Regions from separate parts of the Pararhizobium qamdonense genome, predicted to be linked through region 1. Evidence: riboswitches for the same ligand, from Rfam matches in the RefSeq annotation. Region 1 holds a riboswitch; each other region holds the start of a gene.

Region 1 (2,197 bases):
GGTGCCGAACAGGCGATTGGAAACGGCCTTGGCCGTCGTTTCCAAGGGAATGGGGATCTCGCCGATGGAGACGGCGAGACTGATGACGAAGCCGAGGGTCACGAAAGACAGGATGACGAGCGCGAGACGCGCCCACCACCTTTCGCCGGTCACCAGGGTTTGAGCCATGGCCAGGCTCACTGCGACAGGCCGAACGACTTGATGCCCTTGGCGAGGATCTCGATACCGTCGATCGTGCGGATCGTCGGGTTCATCGATTGCGCATCCATTTCAACGAAGCGCTTGTTCTTCACGGCATCGAGCTGGCTGGTGACCGGGTCATTCTCCAGGAAATCGATCTTCACGGCCGGATCGTCGGCGGCATAGCGGCGGCGGTCCATGGTGGCGATGACGATGACGGACGGGTTGGCCTCGGCATTCGTTTCCCAGCCGACCAGCGGCCATTCCTCTTCGGTGGTCACCACATTCTGGGCGCCCAGCGTTTTCAGGATATAGGCAGGGGCGCTGTTCTTGCCGGCGATAAAGGCATCCCCCTGCACTTCCTTGCTGGAAAACCAGAAGACCACCGGCAGCGCACCCGGCCTGGCGGCGCCGATCGAGGCAACAGCGTCGGCTTCGCGCTTCTTCAACTCTGCAATCAGCGCGTCGCCGCGATCCTGGATGTCAAAAATCCGCGAAAGCTCGCCGATTTCCTGGTAGATCAGGTCCATGGTGAACAGTTCGCGGCGAACGCCGTCGCCGCCGTCGGTATTGATCTTGGCCACGCAATCGGCCGGCGACACATAGGTATTGATGCCGAGGCCGGAAAACTGCTCGCGTTTGCCGACCGAGCCTTGAGCGCCGACATGCCACTCGAATTCGGCGGCGACCAGATCGGGCTCGGCGCCAACGACGGATTCAAAGCTCGGGTCGTTATCGGCCAGCCGCTTGATGCCCTTGTTGGTCTCGGCAAAGGCCGGCAGAACCGGACCCACCCAGACGGCGGTGCCCGCAATCTTGTCGGCGAGACCCAGCGAAAACAGGATTTCGGTCATGCCCTGGCCGATCGAGACGACCTTCTGCGGAGCCTTGTCGAAGCGCACGGTCTGGCCGCAATTGGTGATGTCGAGCGGATAGGTGGTGGGCGCTGCGGCAACTGGTGCGGCAAAGGCGATGACAGCGATGGCTGCAGCCGGCAGCGGCGCCAGAACACGGGACAGAGGAAGAATACGGGTGATAAACATTTGAACCTTCTTGAAAACGGAATTCCAGTCCGGGCGCCAGGGCGCCCGTGGAATTGAAAAGGGGAACGGCAGCTTTTGCTGTGCAAAAGCGCGCGTAGGCTTTCAGCCGCCTGCTTAGGGACGGCGACAGAATTCCGTTATGAAGAAAACGGCGCGAAAACGCCGGATGCGGCGGTCGAAATCAAACATGATGGCTCCTGTTCCGGGCAACCCCGCCCGGGAAGTTGGATGTTTCTTTCGACGGCAGGTCTCCTGGCTCACGGATATCTGTCTCTCGCCTGCCTTCCCGAAAACCTTGAGGGCTCGCAGTGGCTTGGCGCTTCTTAAAAGCGCCGGATGGCGATCGGCAATCCGCTTACAGTTGCGGGGGCAGCCACGGTCTTGGTCCCTGTTGGGTCTTCCGCACCGTGTTCCCTATTAATCCCCTCGAAGTCATCCATCGGGGAACCGTCAGATGTCACTTAGTCCAGCGGCAGTGGCGGCGTCAAGACGAGAGCGCCACGAGAGCGCCGCCCCTTCCCCGTTTACGGCATCAACTGGCCGCCATTGACCTCGATGATCTGGCCGGTGACATAGCCAGACAGCGACGGCGACGCCAGAAACAGAAAGGCGCCCACACATTCGTCGGGCGTACCGACCCGGCCCTGCGGAACGGTCTTGCGCTGGGCGTCCAGCATCTCCGGGCTGGTATAGCGGTCATGAAAAGGCGTGGCGATCACGCCGGGTGCGACCGCATTGACGCGAATATCGTCGGCGGCAAACTCCTTGGCGTGGCCGCGGGTGATGGTCGAGACGAAGCCTTTGGACGCCGCATAGAGAATGGCGCCGTTGCCGCCACCATTGCGGGCGGCAATCGAGGTCGTGTTGATGATGAAGCCACCCTGCTTCTTCAGAAAAGGATGCGCGGCGCGGGTCGCCGCCAGCACGGATCGGGCATTGAGGTCCATGACACGCTCGTAATGCGCATCGCTCAT
Region 2 (2,197 bases), on a different replicon from region 1:
CGGCTGCAGGAAAGCCCGGAAGTTCCGGCGGCAGGCCGACGGCCGGCAGGAGATGCACCGCAAGCCAGCCGCAAATGCCCCAGATCGCGCCGTTGCGCAACGTAATCGGCTGGTTGAACACCAGGCTTGCTCCGGCAAGCAGCAGGCCGAAACCGGCACCGGCCACCAGATTGGCAAGCAGCGTGCCGGAGAAACGGCTCATGCCGAACATGATGCCGCCTTCTTCCTCATGCTCGCCCTCATGGGCATAGGCCGGCGTGACCGGCGAGAGTGCGGACAACATCTCGCCAATGACCGAGGACCGGTTGAGCGAGGACTGTTGCTGCTGCTGACCTTCGGTCGTGGCAGGCGGCTCGGCTGCGGGTTCCTTGACTTCGAATTCCTCGGCATGAAGGATGAGCGGGACAACCCGCAATTCCTGTGCCGCCGTCATGAAGACGCCCGCGATCAACCCAGCCACCAATGCGGCCAGAAGTGTTTTGACAATCATGTGATACCCCCAAAAATCAAGCGGAACTGATCGATCTGTCGTGCTCAACGCTTGCTGTGTTTCAATTCCCCACGGCAAAAACCGCCCGATGCAAAAGCATGGGCGCAATCCAGGGCCGCGCGATGTCCTGTCGGAAATCGGCGATCCCTCTCATCGATCAGGTGCGGAAAGCGCAAAGCCTTCCACCGTTCATCAATGGCAAGGGAAGCCGTAGGAGTGGCGGACGTCGTGGGCGGTGTCGTGCAGCACTGCAGAATTGGCAAGGCCTGCACCGAAGACCAGGAAACCACCGATCAACAGGGCGAGAACGGCCGTCGTGATGCGGTCGCTGAGAGAAAGCGGAATGCTTGAAACTGTAGTCGTAGCCATGACAACCTCCGTGATGGCGCGTGGAATATATCCCACTCAATTGGGCACCATGCCCTTCATCAACCGGCAGGTTTCCTGGCTCGCGGCGTCAGGCGCTTTCGCGCCAAGGAGCCTGTCTCACCTTCCCGGGGCAGGGCTTGAAATCCCGTCGCCCTAGTGGCTTTTACCGGCTGAACAAACCGGCATGACAAACTCTGACCGCTCTACAGTCGCGGGGTCGGCCGTGATGAAGATGCCCAGAATGGGTCCACCCGTCACGTTCCCATTTACTCCCCGAAAGCGCCTCGCCCCCAGGGAACCAATTGATCCCGCAATGATTATGCCGTCGTATCATGCATGTCAATTCGGCGCTGCGACCTCCAATGACGTATTGCAGCTCTTGATTTTTCCCCGCAATGTCTAAATTGGATATGTAGTACAACCTGGTATGCGCTCAAGTTGCAACCCGGTTTTTTCAAGAAACACTCAATGGTTGTTTGAATTGAAAGATACTCTTCTTATTCACCGGAACAATAGTTCTTTAGCAATCTTGGTGTAGAATGCGGCGGCGCTGACACGCGAAGCATCACCCACAGAGAAGACCATGAAAGCGGCGAGGTCCGAACAGGAATTTCAGAATATTCTTCGCCGCTTGGGAATTGCGCTCGACGCTTCTCAGATCGGGGTGTGGGAGCACGATACGCAGAAGGACGAAGTCGTCTGGGACCTGCAAATGCATCGGCTCTACGCAACGGGCAAGACACAGAAGCGCGTCAAGGCGGCGGTGTGGATGAATGCGATTCATCCCGATGATTTTGTGCAAGCGCAAGCGGATTTCGATCTCGCGATTGCAACAGGCGACGTTTATTCGTCGGAATACCGGATCATCCTGCCGGACGGCGAAACCCGCCATCTGCGCTCGCGTGCCTATTGTTTCGAGGAAGACGGCCACATCACCTTCATCGGTGCCGAGTGGGACGTGACGGCGGATGTGCTGCTCAATCGCGAATTGCGGCGGCAGAAGGCGATTGCCGAAGCGCGCGCCGTTGCGCTGGAAGTGAGCTCCGAGCGGATACAGCATGCCGCCGAGCACGATTCCCTGACAGGGCTTCCAAACCGCCGCTTTTTCGACCGTCGGCTGGCGGAGCTTGCCGAGGGGGAGGGCCCGGAGAAGCTGGCGATCCTGCATATTGGTCTCGACCGGTTCAAACAGATCAACGACGCGGCCGGCCATGCGGCGGGCGACGATGTCCTGCGGTCCTGCGCGCGGCGTATTGAGGCCGGCGTTCCGAAAAACTCGTTCATCGCCCGCGTCAGCGGTGATGAATTTGCCGTTCTGATCGCAAACTTCGTCTCCCT
Region 3 (2,197 bases), on a different replicon from region 1:
CTCGGTCCAGACATGCGTCAGTTCGTCGATCGTATAGTCAACGCCTTCGACGGCATCCTTGTGCACCAGCCATTTGGTGGTGACCTGGGTGAGTTCGGGGCCAAGCGGCAGGACGCGGAAAGTGATGGCGTGGTCGGCCAGCACATGGTTCCAGGTGCTTGGATAATGGAACAGGAGCAGCGTGCCGATCTGGCTCTGATTGACATCATCAGACAGCTGGCGCTTGACGGCGCGTTTGCCGGACATGGTGTAGCTTTCGGCGCCTTCGATCAGCGGCATGCGGGCAACGCGGAACTGGCCGGTGTGATCGATCTTGAATTCGCTCGGCAGGCCGGAGGCTTCGCAATGGGCCCAATGGGCGGCGATGACCGGATCATCCTTGGCACCCTGCACGCCGGTGGCGGTCGGGGCTTCCGGATAGGTGCGGCAAAGCTCGGGGTGGTTTGCCGCGCAATGATAGCATTCGCGGTTGTTTTCCCAGACGAGCTTCCAGTTGCCCTTTTCGATGATCGTGCTTTCGAAGGCGACCTTGGTATCCTTCAGATTGTGCGGCGTCAGATAGGACGAGACCATGTCGCGCACCGGCTGGAAATCCATCGCCTCGTCAGCCAGGCAGATGAAGATGTAGCCGCCGATGGTTTCGCAATGGATCGGCTTCAGGCCGTGCTGGTTCTTGTCGAAATCCTCGCCCATCTGGCGGGCAAACAGAAGCTTGCCGTCCAGCTCATAGGTCCACTGGTGATAGGGACAGACAAGCTTGGCGGACGAACCCTTGGCACCGGCGCAGACGCGCGAGCCGCGGTGGCGGCAGGAATTGTGGAGCGCGCGCACGGTGCCCGTACGGTCGCGGACGATGACAACAGGGTATTCGCCGACCTGCACGGTGACATAATTGCCGGATTTCGGGATTTCGCAGTCATGGCCGATGAACAGCCAGTCCTTGTACCAGATCTCCTCCATATCGAGCCTGTAGAGATCCGGATCGGTATAGAAGGCCTGTTCGAGACTGTGGGTGTCCCGGCGGTTCGTCAATTTGCGGAGGACTTCACTGCGGAGATCCATGGTCATTTCCCTTGTGCTCGCCAACGTTCTTTTGAAGGTTGCCGCAGGCAGGAAAGGAACCGCCGCCGCGCCGGGAGAGCGCGTGGATATAGTGGTTCTCCTTCCGGCTGCCCGCCGCAACCCAGATATCAATTTCATCACAAGGCTGGTTTCCGGGCTCTGGAGCTGTCCTTGCGGACGATCCCGGCGCCTTCCCGGATTTCTCCAGTGGCCTTTTGCCGAGGTTTCGCTCCACCACCGTTGCGGGGGCAGCGCCGGATTTCGACCGGCTTCCCAATTCTCCGCCCTCCCTATAAAGGCGGCACCTTGAGTGTCTTCATCTAATCCTCACGCCCACGAAAACAGCCGCCGATTAACGACATCCGATTCCAGAATGACGACACGCAACAGATTGCGCGGCGGCAAAGCTCGCCTGTCTATTTTATAAGCATAAACAAGGCGATCTGCCGGATTTGGATCAAAATCCGGGTTTTCCGCACAACGCTTCGGCAATCGGCCAGGATACGGCCTCTTTGCGACATCGCCCGCCACACATACGCGCCTTGCCATGTGCCGGTTTCGCCACGAAAGATTGATGCGCCGAAAGACTGCATTAACCATAACCGGGTAACCTCGTCGCATTCGCGATTAGCCCCGCAATGCGCGCCACGCATTCCACCGCAGTCTGGTAGAGGCCGATGTCAAACTTGAGATATTTCGATGCCGCCAAGGTCAAGGAGCCGGCCCCCTCGCCGAAGGCGGCGATCTATACCGAATTCCTGCGCACCGGGCGGATCAACCGGAACCATCAGCAATGGAGCGCGGCCGAAAAACGTTACCTCACCCATCAGGAAGTGGCTGTGCGCACCGGCAAGAAGCTCGAGGCTGCCGGCACGGTCACGCATGACCGGATCAACGGTTTCCATCGTTCGATCCGCTTTCCGAAACTGCTGTTTCACCGCACGCTCGCCGATAGCCCGCATCTCGGCTATTGCCATGTCACCGCCGCCAGAACCCGGTTTGCCAAGTTCGAGGATGTGCGCTGGTCGTTCTATATCGCCAATTTCTTCTCCGATATCGGCGACGACCAGCATTTCTTCGAGAAGATCAAGCTCGGCTATTCGCGGATGTATTTCGCCGTCGCAACCGAGATGGA
Region 4 (2,197 bases), on a different replicon from region 1:
CCCGCCGTCAAAGCCTGGTGACGGGAAGCGACAGCGATGTCATCCGCCGCCGCATCGAGGCCGCCCTTGCCGTCAATCGCTGCTTTGACGATCAGGACGATGTTCTGGAAGCCGCCATTGAAGAGCCGGAAGCCCACCGCAATATCCTAAACGGCCTGCCGCCGATCAGCGACGGTTACGATGACATGCGCGGCAGCGATACCGATTTCACCACGCCGCATGACAACTTCGGCCCCGGCGCCACCGGCAGCTTTAGGACGCTCTGCGTGCGCACCTGCGACGGCTCGTTCTTCCCGATTTCGTCCGATGCCTCACCCGCCGATTTCCAGCGCGATGCGGAAACCTGCCGGCAGCGGTGCCCGGGCGCAGAGACGGCGCTGTATTATCACGCGCTGACGACCGAAGAGACCGACCAGATGGTGTCGGCCGCCACCGGCGAGCCCTATGCCGACCTGCCCTCGGCATTTGCCTACAAGACCCGCGACCGCAGCCAGAACGGCCAGTGCGGCTGCCGTCCGCTGGGTCAAACCGCCATCCAGCAGAGCACGCCCGACAACGGCAAGGGCGTCGTCGATCTGCGCGCCACCAAGAAGACGCAGGACACTGAGGCAACGCAGGTGAAAAACACCGTTGCGGATCGGCCCTACAATCCGCAGGACAACAAGGTCCGCGTCGTCGGCCCCAGCTTCCTGCCATCGCAGGAAACCTCGATCGACCTCAGGCATCCCGCCGGCCCCGGCTACCAGCAGCAGCAGACCAACTGATCAGGTGCTGCGTGTGACGCCCCAGGCGTCCTGAAACACCAGATCCTCGAGCGGCAACCGCTGGCGCCAGCCTTTGACGGCCAGTTCCGGCTCGGCGTAAAGCGTATCGACATAGCCGAGGCACAGCCAGGCGATGATCTCGATGGAATCGGGAATGCCGAGCACGTCCTTGATATCGCGCTCGTGGAAGATGCTGACCCAGCCGACCCCAACACCTTCCGCCCGCGCAGCCAGCCATAGGTTCTGGACGGCGCAGACGGTCGAAAACGCATCCATGCGCGGATTGTGCGTGCGCCCCAGAACCACCTTTCCTGCCCGGGATGGATCACAGGTCACGCAGATGCTGACCGGCGCCTTGCGGATGCCTTCGAGCTTCAACGACCGGTATGTGTCACGCGCCGCACCCTCAAACATCAGCGCCGCTTCCTCGTTGGCCCGCTGGAAAGCGTCGAACACCCGTTCGCGGCGGCCCTCGTCGCGCACCACGATGAAGTTCCAGGGCTGCATGAAGCCGACGGATGGTGCGCTATGGGCAGCGGCCAGCAGCCGCGCGATCACCTCATCCGGCAAAGGCTGCGGCAGGAACTGGTCGCGCACGTCGCGGCGGGTTTCGATGGCGCGGTAGACGGCGGCGCGCTCGTCCTGTGAAAAAGCATCCGCCTTCACAAGGCGGTCTTGCGGTTCAGTTTCCATCGTTTGATCCCCAACAATGCGAAACCTCCCGCCGTCCGCGCGGGGCTGGTCTATCTCGTCAGGCCGGTCTTCTGACTGCGGATCAACCGGCTTTGCAACCTTCCCGGATCGCTTGAAGATCCAGTGGCAGAACGCTGAAATGATTCAGACATTCATGAAATACAAAACCGTCCCCATCACAGCGTTGGGCACGTCCCGGATTTTCACCGGCTTCCCGATTCTCCCGCTTGCGCGGGCACCTGAGCAAGACCGATATGGGCATGGCGGGCCGCCAAATGCAAGACGGCCCACCCTGATCCCGTCAGATGGCGGCAACCGGATGCGGCGAGCCGTCATAGGCACCCCAGATCGACTGGTCAAAGCAGATCACCGAGCCGGTCATCAGGCCGGATTCACCAGATGACAGATAGGCGCAGGCCCGCGCCACCTCGGCCGGATCGACCAGACGGCCAAACGGCTGGCTTGCCGCAGCCTTGTCCAGCCAGTCGCTGGCCGCGCCATGATATTCCCGCTGGATGCGATCCTCGCCTTCAGAGGCCATCCAGCCGATATTGAGGCCATTGACGCGGATCCGGTTGCGCAACACGGCATAGGCGGTGTTCTTGGTCAGCGTTTCCAAGGCGCCCTTGGAGGCGCAATAGGCTGCGATGAACGGCTGGCCGGCCTTGGCCGACATCGAGCCGATATTGACGATGGTGCCCTCGATCTTTTCCCGGCGCATCACGTTGATCGCCTCCTGC

Evidence for each region. A riboswitch is a leader RNA that binds a small molecule or an ion and turns the genes downstream of it on or off. The one in region 1 is predicted to bind cobalamin.
Region 2: another riboswitch for cobalamin. It lies ahead of PYR65_RS09645 (CbtB domain-containing protein); the one in region 1 lies ahead of PYR65_RS22925 (ABC transporter substrate-binding protein).
Region 3: another riboswitch for cobalamin. It lies ahead of PYR65_RS17895 (aromatic ring-hydroxylating oxygenase subunit alpha); the one in region 1 lies ahead of PYR65_RS22925 (ABC transporter substrate-binding protein).
Region 4: another riboswitch for cobalamin. It lies ahead of bluB (5,6-dimethylbenzimidazole synthase); the one in region 1 lies ahead of PYR65_RS22925 (ABC transporter substrate-binding protein).

What each region holds. Positions count from the first base shown of each region.
Region 1 covers NZ_CP119567.1:359,712-361,908, reverse strand. Annotated here, with positions in the region: gene PYR65_RS22930 (FecCD family ABC transporter permease) at 1-168, opposite strand, end outside; gene PYR65_RS22925 (ABC transporter substrate-binding protein) at 177-1,223, opposite strand; cobalamin riboswitch at 1,449-1,690, opposite strand; gene PYR65_RS22920 (SDR family NAD(P)-dependent oxidoreductase) at 1,748-2,197, opposite strand, start outside.
Region 2 covers NZ_CP119566.1:1,995,418-1,997,614, forward strand. Annotated here, with positions in the region: gene PYR65_RS09640 (CbtA family protein) at 1-490, opposite strand, end outside; gene PYR65_RS09645 (CbtB domain-containing protein) at 683-859, opposite strand; cobalamin riboswitch at 908-1,177, opposite strand; gene PYR65_RS09650 (bifunctional diguanylate cyclase/phosphodiesterase) at 1,443-2,197, shown strand, end outside.
Region 3 covers NZ_CP119566.1:3,642,393-3,644,589, forward strand. Annotated here, with positions in the region: gene PYR65_RS17895 (aromatic ring-hydroxylating oxygenase subunit alpha) at 1-1,062, opposite strand, end outside; cobalamin riboswitch at 1,189-1,386, opposite strand; gene PYR65_RS17900 (DUF6656 family protein) at 1,740-2,197, shown strand, end outside.
Region 4 covers NZ_CP119566.1:2,511,974-2,514,170, reverse strand. Annotated here, with positions in the region: gene PYR65_RS12090 (DUF2865 domain-containing protein) at 1-764, shown strand, start outside; gene bluB (5,6-dimethylbenzimidazole synthase) at 765-1,457, opposite strand; cobalamin riboswitch at 1,502-1,714, opposite strand; gene PYR65_RS12080 (SDR family oxidoreductase) at 1,759-2,197, opposite strand, start outside.